Regions from separate parts of the Streptomyces sp. NPDC019443 genome, predicted to be linked through region 1. Evidence: riboswitches for the same ligand, from Rfam matches in the RefSeq annotation. Region 1 holds a riboswitch; the other holds the start of a gene.

Region 1 (8,426 bases):
GGCCGTAGAAGTGCGGGATGTCGATGGCGGGCTCGGACATCCGCAGGGGTCCGGCGGGCATCCGGTCGAGGCCGGTGGCGATCCGGCGCAGATCGAGCCAGGGGATGCCGACGCCGCCGCCGGGGGCGTGCGGGTTGAGCCAGATTCCCCAGCGGTCGGGGAACAGGGCGCGGGCGACGTCCGGACCGCTGACCACTTCGTGGGCGCGGTTCCAGCCGCAGACCGAGAGCTCTTGGGCGGAGGTGACGCAAGGGGCGTAACCGACGCCGTCGACCTCCATGTTCCCGTACTGGGCGTCGGGCGAGCCCGCCTGGCCGTGCCAGAGCAGCATCCAGAGCCGGCCGCCGGCCGGGTCTGCGATCGCCTGCAGCAGCGCCTCGTACGCGTCGTAGCGCCCAGGAGTCACCTGCCGCAGCATGTGCTCGACCTGCCCGGCCGCCGCGGTGCCTGACGCACTCACCCTGGGTTCCGCCCCTCTTCGATCCACCCGGCACACAAGTGCGGCGGGTCCGGCCTGGCCATCAAACCAGCTTAATCGGGAGTTCTGACGCCGACTTGACGACTACACGTGCTGTCGTTGGTAGAAGGGGCGCACCCGTTCCAGCATCCATATGCCGACCGGGTCCTGTGCCACATCCAGCAGTACGAGATTGACCGGCCAGCCCACCTGGACCCGGCCCAGCGCCCGGCCGAGCGCATCCATCGGGGCGTTGCGCTCGGCGGCCTCCCAGGAGGAGAGCTGGACGCCGATGAACAGGGTCGGCGACTCACCCTCGATGGAGGCGAGCGCGCGGCGGGCGGTGACGACGACGCCGGAGCTCTCGAACTCACCGGCCGCGGCGGCGAGGAAGTCCACCGGCTCCTCCTGCCAGTCGGGTTCGAAGAGCCGCACCCGGCCGCCGGTCGCCGGACCGTCGAGGGGCGTGCGTCCCACCCGGCACAGCTCGGCGACGGCGGGCGGCGGCAGCGGGGCGCCGACCGTGCCGCCCGGGTTCACGGCGATGCCGAGCTGCGGGGGCAGTCCACGGGCGAATTCGCGGGCGGGGGCGATGGTGAAGGGCATATGGCTGCCGACGCAGTGCAGGAACTGCTGCTCGGAGCTGAAGACCGGGACGTACGCGGCCCCGTCGATCTCCATGGTGGGCAGATCGAGGTTGCGGCTGTCCGGACCGCCGCCGTTGGGCAGCGGCACCCAGATCTGGCTGCGGCCGAGCACCTCGACGAGGCGGCCTCCGGCGGAGGGGTTGCCGAGGGATGCGGCGAGCACCTCTTCGAGCTCGTTCCCCGGCCAGCCGCCGTACGGATGCGGATGCGGATGCGGATGATCCGGTGTCTGCATGTGCTGTCCTTCTCCCCCTGCGTTCCCACGGTTGCGCGCCACGACCCTAACGCCGTGGGGGTCCGCCGGGGCGGGTGGGGGCGCGGCCTTCGGCCCCCATTGTCCTCAATCGCCGGACGGGCCTGCTTTCGACTCCTCGAAGCCGACCCGGCCGAGCACCCCCGCCGAGTCCCGGTCGAGCAGCACCGCAGACGCGCAGCCCGCGGGCAGCCGCCCGGCCTCCGCGTCGCCGACCAGACGGCCCACCGCCCGCCGGTGCCGGGCGAATGCGTACCCCGACACTCCGCGGCCGCGCTCGCGCTGGCCCTCCCTGGCCACCGCGGGCGTGACGTCAAGCAGCACCAGATGCAGGCCGCGGCCGCGGCGGCGCGCCTCGCGGGCCAGCCAGCGCCGCACCCAGGCCTGGGTGCCGCAGTCGTGTACGACGACGCTCTCGCCGGAGCGCAACGCGCGCCGCAGTCCGGCGTAGTGCGCGATCCGGACCAGTGGGCGGTAGACGGCGTACGGCAGGAGCTTCGGCATCCGCGCGTCCCACCGGTCACGGGTGTCCTGCGAGTCGATGCCGCGGCCGCGCGCCGCGCGCCGGATCAGCGTGGACTTTCCGCTGCCGGGCAGGCCGGAGACGACCACCACGTCACCGGCGGCGAAGACCAGACTGCGCGGGCTGTGACCCGAGCGGTCTCTCAGGTCACGCAGCACGGGCGCAGGCACCTCGGCCAGTCGCCGAGCGGCCGCGCCCGGCGGGGCGGGCACCCCCGCGGTCGTCGCGTACGCCTCGGAGCGGTGCAACGTCATCACCCTCCCCCATGTCGGGTTACCCACCCTTGCCCATGAAGTGTAAAGAAACGGTAATGAGGCACAACCATATTGCAGCCAAGGACCTGTCGCCCCACTCCGCCACGATGCGTGCAATGATGTGCGCGCCAACTGCATACCGGCCGCTTGAATCCACGCGGGAGAGTCCTGGCCACTGTGTGCGCCGGGCGCCGAAGGAGCAAGTCCCTCCCTTGAATCTCTCAGGCCCCGTACCGCGTGTGATGAGGCAGATCTGAAAAGCGAGCCGCTGTCGAGTGGCTCCACCCAAGGTGCAAGTCACGACCACCGATACGTGCGGTCGCGACGAACCTCTCAGGTTCCGATGACAGATGGGGAGGATTGTCCTCGCCAGCATGCCCTGGGAGCCACATCTATGAGCAACGCCCCCCGTCTGACCGCCCTCGACGCCCTGCACCGTTCGCTGGGCGCGACCATGACCGACTTCGCGGGCTGGGACATGCCGCTGCGGTACGGCAGTGAGCGCGACGAACACAACGCCGTCCGCACCAAGGCCGGCCTCTTCGACCTCTCCCACATGGGCGAGATCACCGTCACCGGGCCGCAGGCCGCCGACCTCCTCGACTACGCACTGGTCGGCAACATCGGCGGTGTCGCCGTCGGCCGCGCCCGCTACACCATGATCTGCCAGGAGGACGGCGGGATCCTCGACGACCTGATCGTCTACCGCCTCGGCGATACCGAATACATGGTCGTCGCCAACGCGGGTAATGCGCAGATCGTCCTGGACGCTCTGACCGGGCGCTCGGAGGGCTTCGGCGCCGAGGTGCGCGACGACCGTGACGCGTATGCCCTGATCGCCGTCCAGGGCCCCGAGTCCCCGGGCATTCTTAAGTCGCTGACCGACGCCGACCTGGACGGGCTGAAGTACTACGCGGGCCTGCCCGGCACGGTCGCCGGTGTCCCGGCGCTGATCGCCCGCACCGGTTACACCGGCGAGGACGGCTTCGAGCTCTTCGTCGAGCCGCAGCACGCCGAGAAGCTCTGGCAGGCGCTGACCGACGCCGGAGCGCCGGCCGGTCTGATCCCCTGCGGCCTCTCCTGTCGCGACACGCTGCGCCTGGAGGCGGGCATGCCGCTGTACGGGCACGAGCTGACGACCGCGCTGACACCGTTCGACGCGGGACTGGGCCGGGTCGTGAAGTTCGAGAAGACGGCCAATGGCGGGCGCTTCGTCGGCCGTGAGGCCCTTGAGGCCGCCGCCGAGCGCGCCGGGACCAACCCGCCGCGCAAGCTCGTCGGCCTGATCGCCGAGGGCCGCCGGGTCCCCCGCGCCGGTTACCAGGTCGTCGCAGGCGGTCAGGTGATCGGCGAGGTCACCTCGGGCGCCCCGTCGCCGACGCTGGGCAAGCCGATCGCCATCGCGTACGTGGACGCGGCGCACGCCGCTCCCGGCGCCGAGGGCGTCGGCGTCGACATCCGCGGCGCCCACGAGCCGTACGAGGTCGTCGCGCTGCCGTTCTACAAGCGCCAGAAGTGATCTTCAGCACCACACCACGCCCGTTCAGCATCACTCCCCCGCGTACAGGAGAATTCAGGCCATGAGCAACCCCCAGCAGCTGCGCTACAGCAAGGAGCACGAGTGGCTGTCGCCCGCCGAGGACGGCGTGTCGACAGTCGGCATCACGGAGCACGCGGCCAACGCGCTCGGTGATGTGGTGTACGTACAGCTCCCGGAAGTCGGTGACACGGTGACCGCGGGCGAGACCTGCGGCGAGCTGGAGTCGACCAAGTCGGTCAGCGACCTGTACTCGCCGGTCAGCGGTGAGGTCGTCGAGGCCAACCAGGACGTGGTGGACGACCCGTCGCTGGTGAACTCCGCCCCCTTCGAGGGCGGCTGGCTCTTCAAGGTGCGCGTCACGGAGGAGCCGAAGGACCTGCTCTCCTCCGACGAGTACACCGAGTTCTCCGGCTCCTAAGGACGTATGGCATGTCTGTTCTCAACACCCCTCTCCATGAACTGGACCCCGACGTCGCCGCCGCTGTCGACGCCGAGCTCCACCGTCAGCAGTCCACCCTCGAGATGATCGCCTCGGAGAACTTCGCTCCGGTCGCGGTCATGGAGGCGCAGGGCTCCGTCCTCACCAACAAGTACGCCGAGGGCTACCCCGGCCGCCGCTACTACGGCGGCTGCGAGCATGTCGATGTCGTCGAGCAGATCGCCATCGACCGCATCAAGGAGCTCTTCGGCGCCGAGCACGCCAACGTCCAGCCGCACTCGGGCGCCCAGGCGAACGCGGCCGCGATGTTCGCGCTGCTCAAGCCGGGCGACACGATCATGGGTCTGAATCTCGCCCACGGCGGGCACCTGACCCACGGCATGAAGATCAACTTCTCCGGCAAGCTCTACAACGTGGTCGCGTACCACGTCGACGACGCCACCGGTCAGGTCGACATGGCCGAGGTCGAGCGGCTCGCCAAGGAGTCGAAGCCGAAGCTGATCGTGGCCGGCTGGTCCGCGTACCCGCGTCACCTGGACTTCGCGGCCTTCCGCCGGATCGCCGACGAGGTCGGCGCGTATCTGATGGTCGACATGGCCCACTTCGCGGGTCTCGTCGCCGCCGGGCTGCACCCCAACCCGGTGCCGCACGCCCATGTCGTCACCACCACCACGCACAAGACCCTCGGCGGTCCGCGCGGCGGCGTGATCCTGTCCACACAGGAGCTCGCCAAGAAGATCAACTCGGCGGTCTTCCCGGGCCAGCAGGGCGGTCCGCTGGAGCACGTCATCGCCGCGAAGGCGGTCGCCTTCAAGGTCGCGGCGTCCGAGGAGTTCCAGGAGCGCCAGCAGCGGACCATCGACGGCGCCCGGATCCTCGCCGCGCGTCTGGTCCGGGACGATGTGACCGAGCACGGGGTCTCCGTCCTGTCGGGCGGCACCGATGTGCACCTGGTCCTGGTCGACCTGCGCAACTCCGAGCTGGACGGCCAGCAGGCCGAGGACCGGCTCCACGAGGTGGGCATCACCGTCAACCGGAACGCCATTCCGAACGACCCGCGGCCGCCGATGGTCACCTCGGGTCTGCGGATCGGCACCCCGGCGCTGGCCACCCGCGGTTTCCAGGACGAGGACTTCCGTGAGGTTGCCGACATCATCGCCGAGGCGCTGAAGCCGTCGTACGACACTCAGGCGCTCAGCGCACGGGTCTCGGCGCTGGCCGCGAAGCACCCGCTTTACCCCGGCCTGAAGTAGTTCCGTACGGTTTTGTACGAAACGCTTTTGTACGAACCCGTGGGGCACCGCGCACACTGGACAGTGCGCGCGGTGCCCCGCACCGTGTACCCCGCTCGCTTCTGCACCACCCCGGCAGACAACGGCGTCTACCAACCCTAGGAGTTCTCCGTGGCCATCTCGGTCTTCGACCTGTTCTCGATCGGCATCGGCCCGTCCAGCTCCCACACGGTCGGCCCGATGCGCGCCGCCGCCATGTTCGCCCGGCGGCTCAAGAACGAGGGCATGCTGGCCCACACCGCCGCCATACGCGCAGAGCTCTTCGGCTCCCTGGGCGCGACCGGCCACGGCCACGGCACCCCCAAGGCCGTCCTGCTCGGCCTGGAGGGCAATTCCCCCCGTACCGTCGACGTCGAGACCGCGGACGCGCAGGTCGAGCGCATCCGCACCAGCGGCCGGATCAGTCTGCTCGGCAGCCACGAGATCGGCTTCGACTTCGACAAGGATCTGGTTCTGCACCGCCGCAAGGCGCTGCCGTACCACGCCAACGGCATGACGATCTTCGCGTACGACGCCGAGGGCGTGACGGTTCTGGAAAAGACGTACTACTCGGTGGGCGGCGGCTTCGTCGTTGACGAGGACGCCGTCGGCGAGGACCGGATCAAGCTCGACGACACCGTGCTGAAGTACCCCTTCCGCACCGGTGACGAGCTGCTGCGGCTCGCCCAGGAGACCGGTCTGTCCATCTCCGCGCTGATGCTGGAGAACGAGAAGGCCTGGCGTTCCGAGCAGGAGATCCGCGAGGGCCTGCTGGAGATCTGGGGGGTCATGCAGGCCTGTGTCGCGCGCGGCATGTCCCGCGAGGGCATCCTGCCCGGCGGTCTCAAGGTCCGCCGCCGCGCGGCCAACTCGGCCCGCCAGCTGCGCGCCGAGGGCGACGCGCTGGCCCGCTCCATGGAGTGGATCACGCTGTACGCGATGGCGGTGAACGAGGAGAACGCCGCGGGCGGCCGGGTGGTCACCGCCCCCACCAACGGCGCCGCGGGCATCATCCCGGCCGTGCTGCACTACTACATGAACTTCGTGCCCGGCGCCGACGAGGAGGGCGTGGTCCGTTTCCTGCTGGCCGCGGGCGCGATCGGCATGCTCTTCAAGGAGAACGCCTCCATCTCCGGCGCCGAGGTCGGCTGCCAGGGCGAGGTCGGTTCCGCCTGCTCGATGGCCGCGGGCGCGCTCGCCGAGGTGCTCGGCGGCACCCCTGAGCAGGTCGAGAACGCCGCGGAGATCGGCATGGAGCACAACCTCGGTCTGACCTGCGACCCGGTCGGCGGCCTGGTCCAGATTCCGTGCATCGAGCGCAACGGCATGGCGGCGGTGAAGGCCGTGACGGCGGCGAGGATGGCGATGCGCGGCGACGGCAGCCACAAGGTCTCGCTGGACAAGGTCATCAAGACGATGAAGGACACCGGCGCGGACATGTCGGTGAAGTACAAGGAGACCGCGCGCGGCGGCCTCGCGGTGAACATCATCGAATGCTGAGCGTCATCGAGTGCTGAGCATCGTCCGCTGCCGAGCCGGTGCGGAGGCCTCGGCGGGTCAAGTCGCTTCACGCGGGTTCACCCACACGGGGGAGCTTTCTGAGCTCCGAACGTTTTTTCACCTCCGTACGCCCGAAACCCCGCACTAGCCTCCCAGCCAGTACGCCCAACCTCAGGTGGCCACATCGGGCTCGCCGCAGCAAGGAGAACAGCCATGGCCGAGGGGCTGACTTCCACGTCGTCCGGCTTACACGCACCCCTCCCCGGACCGTACGGCCGGGCTTACCGCACCCGGGGCCGTACCGTCGTCGAGCTGCACGGCGAGGTCGACATCGCCGCGGCGAAGCCCATCGGGGCCTATCTGGACGTGGTCACCGCCGTCCGCGGCCACCATGTGGTGGTCGATCTGACGCATGTGGCGTTCTTCGACTGCTCGGGCCTGGCCCTGCTGTGCCGCGCGCGGCGGCGTATCGCCGAGAACGGCGGGCGGATGTGGGTGGTGTGCGACCGCCCGGCGATTCTGCGCGTTTTCCGGGCGGGCGCGGTGCTCGAAGTGTTCCGTACGCTGCCGACGCTGGACGACGCCCTGGCGGCCGAGGACTGGTGAACTCCGGGGCCGTCCCCGGCCTGGCCGGGGAGCCTCCCCCAGAGCCTTCGGCCTGGGAGGTGCCCCCCGATGGATCAGGCCTTGTTCAGCCCTTGTTGAGCGAGGCCCAGAACTCCTCGAACGTCAACTGACCGTCGCCGTTCGCGTCCTTGGTCTTGATCACTGCCTCGGCGACCGTCTCGGTGACATTGAAGTCCCCCAGCTGCGCCATCACGCTCTTGTACTCCGCCGCCGTGATCAGGCCGTCGCCGTTCACGTCGTACCGCTCGAACGCCCGGCGCGCCTCTTCGATGTCGGCCACTGCTTCCGCCCCTTCTTGGTGCATTACTGACGGAGGTCACATTAACGGCCTGGTGGAGACTTAGGACGAGGAGGTACGCGGGATGAGCGACGCACTGGCGAGGATCCTGGCAGCCGCGGCGGCCGGGGAGTTCCCGCCACCGGACGGTTCCACAACCGTGATCGGGCAGCCGAACGCGCGCGACGCGGGCGTGGTCGCGTTCACCGCACATTCGGTGATCTTCACGGACGAGGATCCGGAGTGGGTACGGGCCGAGCTCGCCGCGACCGACTCCGACCGGCTTGCCGCCGCGATGAACCCGGCGTTCCTGGCCGCCATGCTGGCCCGCACAGGCCGCTCGATGAACACCATCGACATGCTGACGGTCGCCGGGGCGCTGCCGGGCAGGCCCGATCTCGAGCTGCGCGAGATCGAGGACCCGGACCACCCGCGGGTGGCGCGCGCCCTGAAGTTCCGTGACGGCGTACGGGTCTGGGCCGCCGCCGGCGGAGTGGTGGTGCTCGGCCGGGGTGTGGCCGGCCGCTGGGAGACCGCGATCGAGGTGGACGAACGGGCGCGCGGCCTCGGCCTGGGCGTGGCGCTCGCGCTGGCGGCACGCCATCTGGTGCCGGACTCCGTCGTGTGGGCCCAGCAGT
Region 2 (8,426 bases), on a different contig from region 1:
GCCAGGGTGGGCCGTTCAGAGCTTCTCGCCGCCGCCGAGGTGAGTGAGGCGGAGCTGGACGAGTGGGAGTCGTACGGCCTGCTCGCGCGGGACGTGGACGGCGGTTACGACGCCGAATCGGTGACCGTTGCACGGCTGGTTGCGGATCTGGGGAGATTCGGTCTCGAACCCCGGCATCTGCGGGCGATGAAGGCAGCCGCAGACCGTGAGGCAGGACTGGTCGAGCAGCTGGTCGCACCCTTGCGGCGGCACCGTAATCCGCAGACCAGAGCGCATGCCGAGGCGACCACGAAAGAGCTGGCGGCCCTGTCGGTGCGGCTTCACGCGGCCCTGGTGCAGACGGCGCTCGGAGTACGGCTGCACTGATCATGGGGGAGCCCGACTACCCAAACCGGTCGGGCAAGTCCTAGGGTTGCTGTGTGAACGAGCTCGACGTTGTGGGTGTCCGGGTCGAAATGCCCTCGAACCAACCGATCGTGCTCCTACGTGAAGTGGGAGGCGATCGGTACCTCCCCATTTGGATCGGTCCCGGGGAGGCCACCGCCATTGCCTTTGCCCAGCAGGGCATGGCACCGGCCAGGCCGCTGACGCATGACCTCTTCAAAGACGTGCTGGAGGCGGTGGGCCAGGAGCTCACCGAGGTCCGCATCACTGACCTGCGCGAAGGGGTTTTCTACGCGGAGCTGGTCTTTGCCAGCGGAGTCGAGGTGAGCGCCAGACCCTCCGACGCCATAGCGCTGGCCCTGCGCACCGGTACGCCGATCTACGGCAGTGACGGGGTGCTCGACGACGCGGGAATCGCCATCCCGGACGAGCAGGAGGACGAGGTGGAGAAGTTCCGCGAGTTCCTCGATCAGATCTCGCCCGAGGACTTCGGCACCAACAGCCAGTGACCGCCGCGACAGGCGGCGTTGGCACATTCGAGTAGCCTTTCCCCGAATACGGGCACGAGAAACCACTCTTAGGGTGATTATCACTCGGCGTGCCGAGTGTGGCGATCGTTGACGCACCCCGGGTGACTGCCTACCGTCGAGATGGCAGGTCAAGGACGGAGGTCGGCGTGAGAAGCAGCGGCGACGGTACGGCAGGGGGCGCCCCCGGACGGAGTCTGGGGGAGGGCGGGCCGTATCCGCTTCACGAGAGTGCGGCCGACTCCTTGAGGGAGACGATCGGCTACCGGGGGCCCACCGCGTGTGCGGCGGCGGGCATCACCTATCGACAGCTCGACTACTGGGCGCGTACCGGGCTGGTCGAGCCCAGTGTGCGGCCGGCGTACGGATCGGGCACCCAGCGGCTCTACAGCTTCCGCGATGTGGTCGTCCTCAAGATCGTCAAGCGTTTTCTCGACACCGGTGTGGCGCTGCAGAACATTCGGGCCGCGGTGCAGCATCTGCGGGCGCGCGGCTTCACGGACCTCGAACGCATGACGCTCATGAGCGACGGCGCCACGGTCTACGAGTGCTCGTCGCCCGACGAGGTGGTCGACCTGCTCCAGGGCGGCCAGGGGGTCTTCGGGATCGCGGTCGGCGTGGTGTGGCGGGATGTCGAGGCGGCGCTGTCTCAGCTGCACGGCGAGCGGATCGACACCGGCGAGACCCTCGTCGGGAACAACCCCGCGGACGAGCTGGCCAGGCGCAGGCGCGACCGGGCCGTCTGAGCGCCGAGGCCGGTCGTCGTTGCCGTCGCCACTGCCGGATGGCGCGCTCGTCCGGCGGCGCCATTGTCAGTGGCGTAGGGCAGCATCGAACATGTGAGAACCGCGCCGACGATTCTGCATCTGGACATGGATGCCTTCTTCGCCGCCGCCGAACAGGCGGCGAAGCCGAGTCTGCGCGGAAAGCCGGTCGTCGTCGGCGGGCTCGGGCCGCGCGGGGTCGTCGCCACCGCTTCGTACGAGGCGAGGCGCTTCGGCGTGCACTCGGCGATGCCGATGGCGCAGGCAAGGCGGCTGGCGCCGAACGCCGCGTATCTCGTGCCGCGCTTCTCGCTCTACCGTGCGGTCAGCGAGCAGGTGATGGAGCTGCTGGGCAGGCTCTCGCCGCTGGTGGAGCCGCTGAGCCTGGACGAGGCCTTCGTCGACTTGGAGGCGGGGGGCTCGGCCGATGACTCGGCTTCCGCGCGGGCGGCCGGTGAGCGGCTGCGCGGAGACATCCTCGCCGTCACCGGGCTGACGGGGTCCGTCGGGCTCGCGGGATCCAAGATGCTCGCCAAGATCGCCTCCGAGCAGGCGAAACCGGACGGTCTGCTGCTCATAGAGCCTGGGACGGAGCGTGAGCTGCTCGGGCCGATGTCCGTGCGGACGCTGCCGGGGGTGGGGCCGGCCACCGGGGAGCATCTGCGGCGGGCCGGGATGACGACAGTCGCCGAGCTGGCGGAGGCGGGCGAGGACGAGCTCGTACGGCTGCTGGGCAAGGCACACGGGACCTCGCTGTTCCTGATGGCCATGGGGTACGACGACCGGCCGGTGGTGGCCGAGCGGGACGCGAAGTCGGTGTCGGTGGAGGACACCTTCGATGTGGATCTGCACGACCGGGTGCGGGTGCGGATCGAGGTGGAGCGGCTGGCCGACCGGTGTGTGCAGCGGCTTCGGGCGTCCGGGCACTCGGGGCGGACCATCGTGCTGAAGGTGCGGCGGTACGACTTCTCGACGCTGACGCGCTCGGAGACGCTGCGCGGGCCGACGGACGATCCGGCGGTGGTGCGGGAGGCCGCCGGGCGGCTGCTGGAGGCGGTGGACACCACGGGCGGGGTGCGGCTGCTGGGGGTGGGCGTGACGGGGCTCGCGGACTACACCCAGGAGGATCTCTTCGCGCAGGCCGCGGCCGATGAGCAGGCAGAGCGCGAAGCACACGAGGAGGCGGCGGAGGGCGAGCGGGAGACGCCCGAGGCCGACGCCGCGGTGGGGGCAGGGGCAGGGGCAGGGGCAGGGGCAGGGGCAGGGGCAGGGGCCGGGGTCGCGGCCGGGGCCGGGGCCGGGGCAGGCGCAGGGGCCGGGGTCGCGGCCGGGGTAGGGGCCCGGGCGGGAGCAGAGGCCGGGGCGGGCGGGGCGGAGCACGAGGCGCTCGCGGCGCGGCGCTGGGCCGCGGGGCACGACGTGCGGCATGCCGAATACGGGGCGGGGTGGGTGCAGGGCAGCGGGCTCGGCCGCGTCACCGTCCGGTTCGAGGAGCCGGGGTCGCCGCCGGGGCGCGTACGCACCTTCCGGGTCGACGACCCCGATCTGGAGCTCTCCGATCCGCTGCCGCTCGTCGCGCTGCCCGCGGCGGTGGAGAGTGCGGGTCAGTCCTCCTGGCCGGCGACGCGGCCGAAGGACCGGTCCCCCGAGGAGGGAGCGGGCGTCTCGGGGGCCTCGGAGAGGTCGAGGCCGTAGTGGTGGTACAGCTGAAGCTCCTGCTCCGGGGAGAGATGGCGGCCGACGCCGAAGTCCGGGGCATCCTTGATCAGCGAGCGCTCGTACGGGACATGCAGGGTGTCGTCGACCAGCTTGCTCGGCTCCAGGGGGACGAACGCGTCCCGGCTGAACAGGCCGGTCCGCACAGCCGCCCACTCGGGCACTCCCGTGGCATCGTCCAGGTACACCTCGTCCACAGTCCCGATCTTGTGGCCGTTGCGGTCGAACGCCTTGCGGCCGATCAGGCTGCGCGGATCGATATCGGTCTGCACGGTCCCTCCAATAGGTCGCAACTGCTGTTTAAATACTACAAAAGTGCACATCGAGGGTGTCGGCCACTTGAGCGATCGACGAGGGACGCGCTGGTAGGCTGGCAAGCGGCTGCTGACCCCGTGCGGGAGAGTCCACCGGTGAAAGTGCCGGCGGCGCCGAAGGAGCAAATCCTCCCCGGAATCTCTCAGGCCCCTGTACCGCACGGACGAGGTCACTCTGGAAAGCAGGGCGGGCGTCGGACGGCATCCGCTCTCACCGACGGTGAAAGCCGGAGCGTGGCATGCGCACGCCCCGGTGAAACTCTCAGGTTGAGATGACAGAGGGGGAGGCCGTTCGGGCATCCGCGCCGTGGTGCCCCTCGCCGGTCGTGTCAGACCAGGAGGCCTCCCAAATGACCGCCAACCGCATTCCGCTCTCCCAGCTTGAGCGAGGCACCCCCTTCGAGCAGCGCCACATCGGGCCCGACGCCGCGGCCCAGGCGAAGATGCTTGCACAGGTGGGCTACGGCTCGCTCGACGAGCTGACCGCCGCCGCGGTGCCTGATGTGATCAAGAGCGCGGAGGCGCTGAACCTCCCGGGCGCGCGTACCGAGGCGGATGTGCTCGCCGAGCTGCGCACGCTTGCCGACCGCAATCAGGTGCTTGCGCCCATGATCGGCCTTGGCTACTACGGCACCTTCACGCCGCCGGTGATCCTGCGCAACGTCATGGAGAACCCGGCCTGGTACACCGCGTACACGCCGTACCAGCCGGAGATCTCCCAGGGCCGGCTCGAGGCGCTGCTCAACTTCCAGACGATGGTCGCCGACCTGACCGGTCTGCCCACCTCCGGTGCCTCGCTACTCGACGAGGCAACGGCCGCCGCCGAGGCCATGTCGCTGGCCCGCCGGGTCGGCAAGGTCAAGAACGGCGTCTTCCTGGTCGACGCCGACACTCTGCCGCAGACCCTCGCGGTGATCGAGACCCGTGCCGAGCCCACCGGCGTCGAGGTGGTCACCGCCGACCTCAGCGACGGCATCCCGGCCGAGATCGCGGAGCGCGGCGTTTTCGGCGTGCTGCTGCAGTACCCGGGCGCCTCCGGTGCCGTACGCGACATCAAGCCCGTCATCGAGCAGGCGCACGAGCTCGGCGCGATCGTCACCGTCGCCGCCGATCTGCTGGCGCTCACCCTGCTCACCTCGCCCGGCGAGCTGGGCGCCGACATCGCGGTGGGCACCACGCAGCGCTTCGGCGTCCCGATGGGCTTCGGCGGCCCGCATGCCGGGTTCATGGCCGTACGCGAGAAGTTCGCGCGCAGCCTGCCCGGCCGGCTCGTCGGCGTCTCCGTGGACGCGGACGGCAACAAGGCCTACCGGCTCGCGCTGCAGACTCGTGAGCAGCACATCCGCCGCGAGAAGGCCACCAGCAACATCTGTACCGCCCAGGTGCTCCTCGCCGTGATGGCTGGGATGTACGCCGTGTACCACGGCCCGGATGGGCTCAGGGGAATCGCGCAGCGCACCCGCCGGTACGCCGCGATCCTCGCCGAGGGGCTGCGGGCCGGTGGCGTCGAGGTCGTCCACGGGGCGTACTTCGACACGCTGACCGCACAGGTGCCGGGCAAGGCCGCCGACGTCGTGGCCGCCGCGCGTGAGGGCGGGGTCAACCTCCACCTCGTCGACGCCGACCACCTCTCCATCGCGTGTGACGAGACCACCACCCGTACCCAACTGACCGCAGTCTGGGTCGCCTTCGGCGTCGAGGCCGACGTCGAGGCGCTCGACGCGGCGACCGACGACACCCTGCCGGCCGCCCTGCTGCGCACGGACGACTACCTCACCCACCCCGTCTTCCACCAGCACCGTTCCGAGACTGCGATGCTGCGCTACCTGCGCAAGCTCGCCGACCGCGACTACGCGCTGGACCGCGGCATGATCCCGCTCGGCTCCTGCACCATGAAGCTGAACGCGACCACCGAGATGGAGCCGGTCACCTGGCCGGAGTTCGGGCAGATCCACCCCTTCGCGCCGGTCGAGCAGGCCGCCGGGTACCTCACGCTCATCCATGAGCTGGAGGAGCGCCTCGCCGAGGTCACCGGGTACGACGCGGTCTCCATCCAGCCCAACGCCGGTTCGCAGGGCGAGCTCGCGGGTCTGCTCGCCGTGCGCGCGTACCACCGCGCCAACGGTGACGACCAGCGCACCATCTGCCTCATCCCGTCCTCCGCGCACGGCACCAACGCCGCCAGCGCCGTGATGGCGGGCATGAAGGTCGTCGTGGTGAAGACCGCCGACGACGGCGAGGTGGACATCGAGGACCTGCGCGCCAAGATCGAGCAGTACCGCGACCAGCTCTCGGTCCTGATGATCACCTACCCGTCCACGCACGGCGTGTTCGAGGAGCATGTCGCCGACATCTGCGCACAGGTGCACGAGGCCGGCGGCCAGGTGTACGTCGACGGCGCCAACCTCAACGCGCTGGTGGGCCTTGCCAAGCCGGGCAAGTTCGGCGGCGACGTCTCGCACCTCAATCTGCACAAGACCTTCTGCATCCCGCACGGCGGCGGCGGCCCCGGCGTCGGTCCGGTGGGCGTACGGGCGCACCTCGCCCCGTACCTCCCGAACCACCCGCTCCAGCCCACCGCGGGACCCGAGACGGGCGTGGGACCGATCTCGGCCGCTCCGTGGGGCTCGGCGGGCATCCTGCCGATCTCCTGGGCGTACGTACGCCTCATGGGCGGCGAGGGCCTCAAGCGGGCCACGCAGGTCGCCGTGCTCGCGGCCAACTACATCGCGAAGCGACTGGAGCCGCACTACCCGGTGCTCTACACCGGCCCGGCCGGTCTGGTCGCGCACGAGTGCATCGTGGACCTGCGGCCGCTGTCGAAGGCGACCGGCGTCAGCGTGGACGACATCGCCAAGCGTCTGATCGACTACGGCTTCCACGCGCCGACGATGTCCTTCCCGGTGGCCGGCACGCTGATGATCGAGCCCACCGAGAGCGAGGACCTGACCGAGATCGACCGCTTCTGCGACACGATGATCGCGATCCGCGGGGAGATCGAGAAGGTCGCTTCGGGCGAGTGGCCCGCGGAGGACAACCCGCTGCGCAACGCCCCGCACACCGCGGCGGCCCTGGGCGGGGAGTGGGAGCACTCGTACAGCCGCGAGGACGCGGTCTTCCCGGCCGGAGTGAGCGCCTCGGACAAGTACTGGCCGCCGGTGCGCCGGATCGACGGTGCGTTCGGCGACCGTAACCTCGTCTGCTCCTGCCCGCCGCTGGACGAGTACGAGAACTGACGGGCGCGGCGGCGCTCATGCGTCGGGGCCGGTGCGGAGATCAGTCTCCGGGCCGGCCCCTTGTCGTACGGACGGCGCTAGGCGGCCGTCATCACCTGCCCACTCGCCCGCGGCCGGTGCGGCGCGATGATCTGGCCGTCCGGCAGCAGCTCACCGGTGTCCTCGAAGAGCAGTACGCCGTTGCACAGCAGGCTCCAGCCCTGCTCCGGGTGGTGCGCCATGAGACGGGCGGCTTCCCGGTCGGCTGAGTCGGATGTCGGGCAGGCTGGCTGGTGCTGGCACATGGGTGGGTTCTCTCGCTGCGTTGTAGTGACTGTGACTGTCCTGCGGCTCGATGAGGTGTTCATGGCCGCCCCCCGTATCTGTCGGTCCGATCCCAGTGTTGCCCTACGGGCGTCAATCCGCAGGGATTTCGCGGCAGCTCTTCTTACTGGTTAATGACGTATCACTCGGGCGGACGGTTCAGCTCAACTCCACTGTCCTTTCGGGTGGTTCGGGGTGGCCGGTATGGGCTAGTCCGGATGGGGCAGGAGTGCGCCCCGCGACCGGGTGGTCACGGGGCGCGAAGGGCGGCGTGAGCTGGGCTCGAGCAGCGCGCGTGCGGGCTCGAGCGGGGCGGAGGGGGGCGGACGGTCAGGCTGGGGAGCCGAGCAGTGGTGCCGGTGTGAGCCGCAGGGTCATCACCGGCAGCAGATCGGCGACGCGGTGCGCCCGGTGTGCCGCTATGCCGGGAGGCGCGGGGCGCAGCGGCACCAGGACGTCCGTCGGAAGGGGTGTGCCGGTCGAGGCGTCGGCGTCCGTGTCGCCGTGCAGCCAGAGAGTGAGCATGTAGAGCTCGGGGATGGAAAGCAGCCGTGGCTGGAAGTGAGTCTTCATCGACTCGGCCTGGCGCAACGCCCGTTCGGTGGAGCTCAGGTAGGGCCCTTCGAAGAAGTGGGAGAAGGTCCAGCCGTCGGGGGTCAGCATCGTCTCCGCCGCTGCCACGGCTCGTTCGCCGCTGCGGATCAGAAAACGCCAGCCCGCGAGGCGGGTGTAGGGGGCACTGTCGCTCGGCACGATCTGATCCAGTACGTGGACGGGCAGCGGCAATTCGGGGCTCAGAGGTCCCTGGACGGACCTGAGGGCGGGTGTGCGGGCCTCGCGGACGGCTGTCGGGGAACCGAGTGCCGCGAGGACGCTGCGCAGGGCAGGCGCGGGAGCCGGGGGGACAAGCAGCGGCATGATGGGTCGCCTCTCACTTCGGAGACACGTTGGTGCAAGGGTTGGTGCAAGGGGCAAGGGCAGGTGCGGACGGCGCTGTCAGCGTGCGGGGACCAGAGGGGCCGGAAAGGCCACCGGGCGCCAACTCTCTGCCTCGTTCACGGAGTTTATACGAAACGTGTTCTCACAGTGTTTCCGCTAGCGCTCGTGCGTATTTCCGGTAAGGCGGTATCAGGTCTTTCTGTTGCGGTTTTTCTGCCGATTTTTCGTGAGGGCAGGTCCGCA

Evidence for each region. Region 1 has a riboswitch for glycine ahead of gcvT (glycine cleavage system aminomethyltransferase GcvT). Riboswitches for the same ligand answer to the same signal wherever they lie in the genome.
Region 2: another riboswitch for glycine. It lies ahead of gcvP (aminomethyl-transferring glycine dehydrogenase); the one in region 1 lies ahead of gcvT (glycine cleavage system aminomethyltransferase GcvT).

Annotation. Positions count from the first base shown of each region.
Region 1 is NZ_JBIRYJ010000002.1:703,997-712,422, reverse strand. Features, by position in the region: gene ACH492_RS09530 (enhanced serine sensitivity protein SseB C-terminal domain-containing protein) at 1-460, opposite strand, end outside; gene ACH492_RS09525 (enhanced serine sensitivity protein SseB) at 563-1,339, opposite strand; gene ACH492_RS09520 (AAA family ATPase) at 1,445-2,134, opposite strand; glycine riboswitch at 2,283-2,380, shown strand; gene gcvT (glycine cleavage system aminomethyltransferase GcvT) at 2,529-3,653, shown strand; gene gcvH (glycine cleavage system protein GcvH) at 3,715-4,092, shown strand; gene glyA (serine hydroxymethyltransferase) at 4,104-5,366, shown strand; gene ACH492_RS09500 (L-serine ammonia-lyase) at 5,517-6,884, shown strand; gene ACH492_RS09495 (STAS domain-containing protein) at 7,098-7,490, shown strand; gene ACH492_RS09490 (EF-hand domain-containing protein) at 7,576-7,791, opposite strand; gene ACH492_RS09485 (GNAT family N-acetyltransferase) at 7,874-8,426, shown strand, end outside.
Region 2 is NZ_JBIRYJ010000030.1:27,718-36,143, reverse strand. Features, by position in the region: gene ACH492_RS38815 (MerR family transcriptional regulator) at 1-366, shown strand, start outside; gene ACH492_RS38810 (bifunctional nuclease family protein) at 420-893, shown strand; gene ACH492_RS38805 (MerR family transcriptional regulator) at 1,061-1,657, shown strand; gene ACH492_RS38800 (DNA polymerase IV) at 1,751-3,370, shown strand; gene ACH492_RS38795 (PRC-barrel domain-containing protein) at 3,280-3,675, opposite strand; glycine riboswitch at 3,777-3,874, shown strand; gene gcvP (aminomethyl-transferring glycine dehydrogenase) at 4,056-6,941, shown strand; gene ACH492_RS38785 (DUF5999 family protein) at 7,019-7,225, opposite strand; gene ACH492_RS38780 (hypothetical protein) at 7,575-8,162, opposite strand.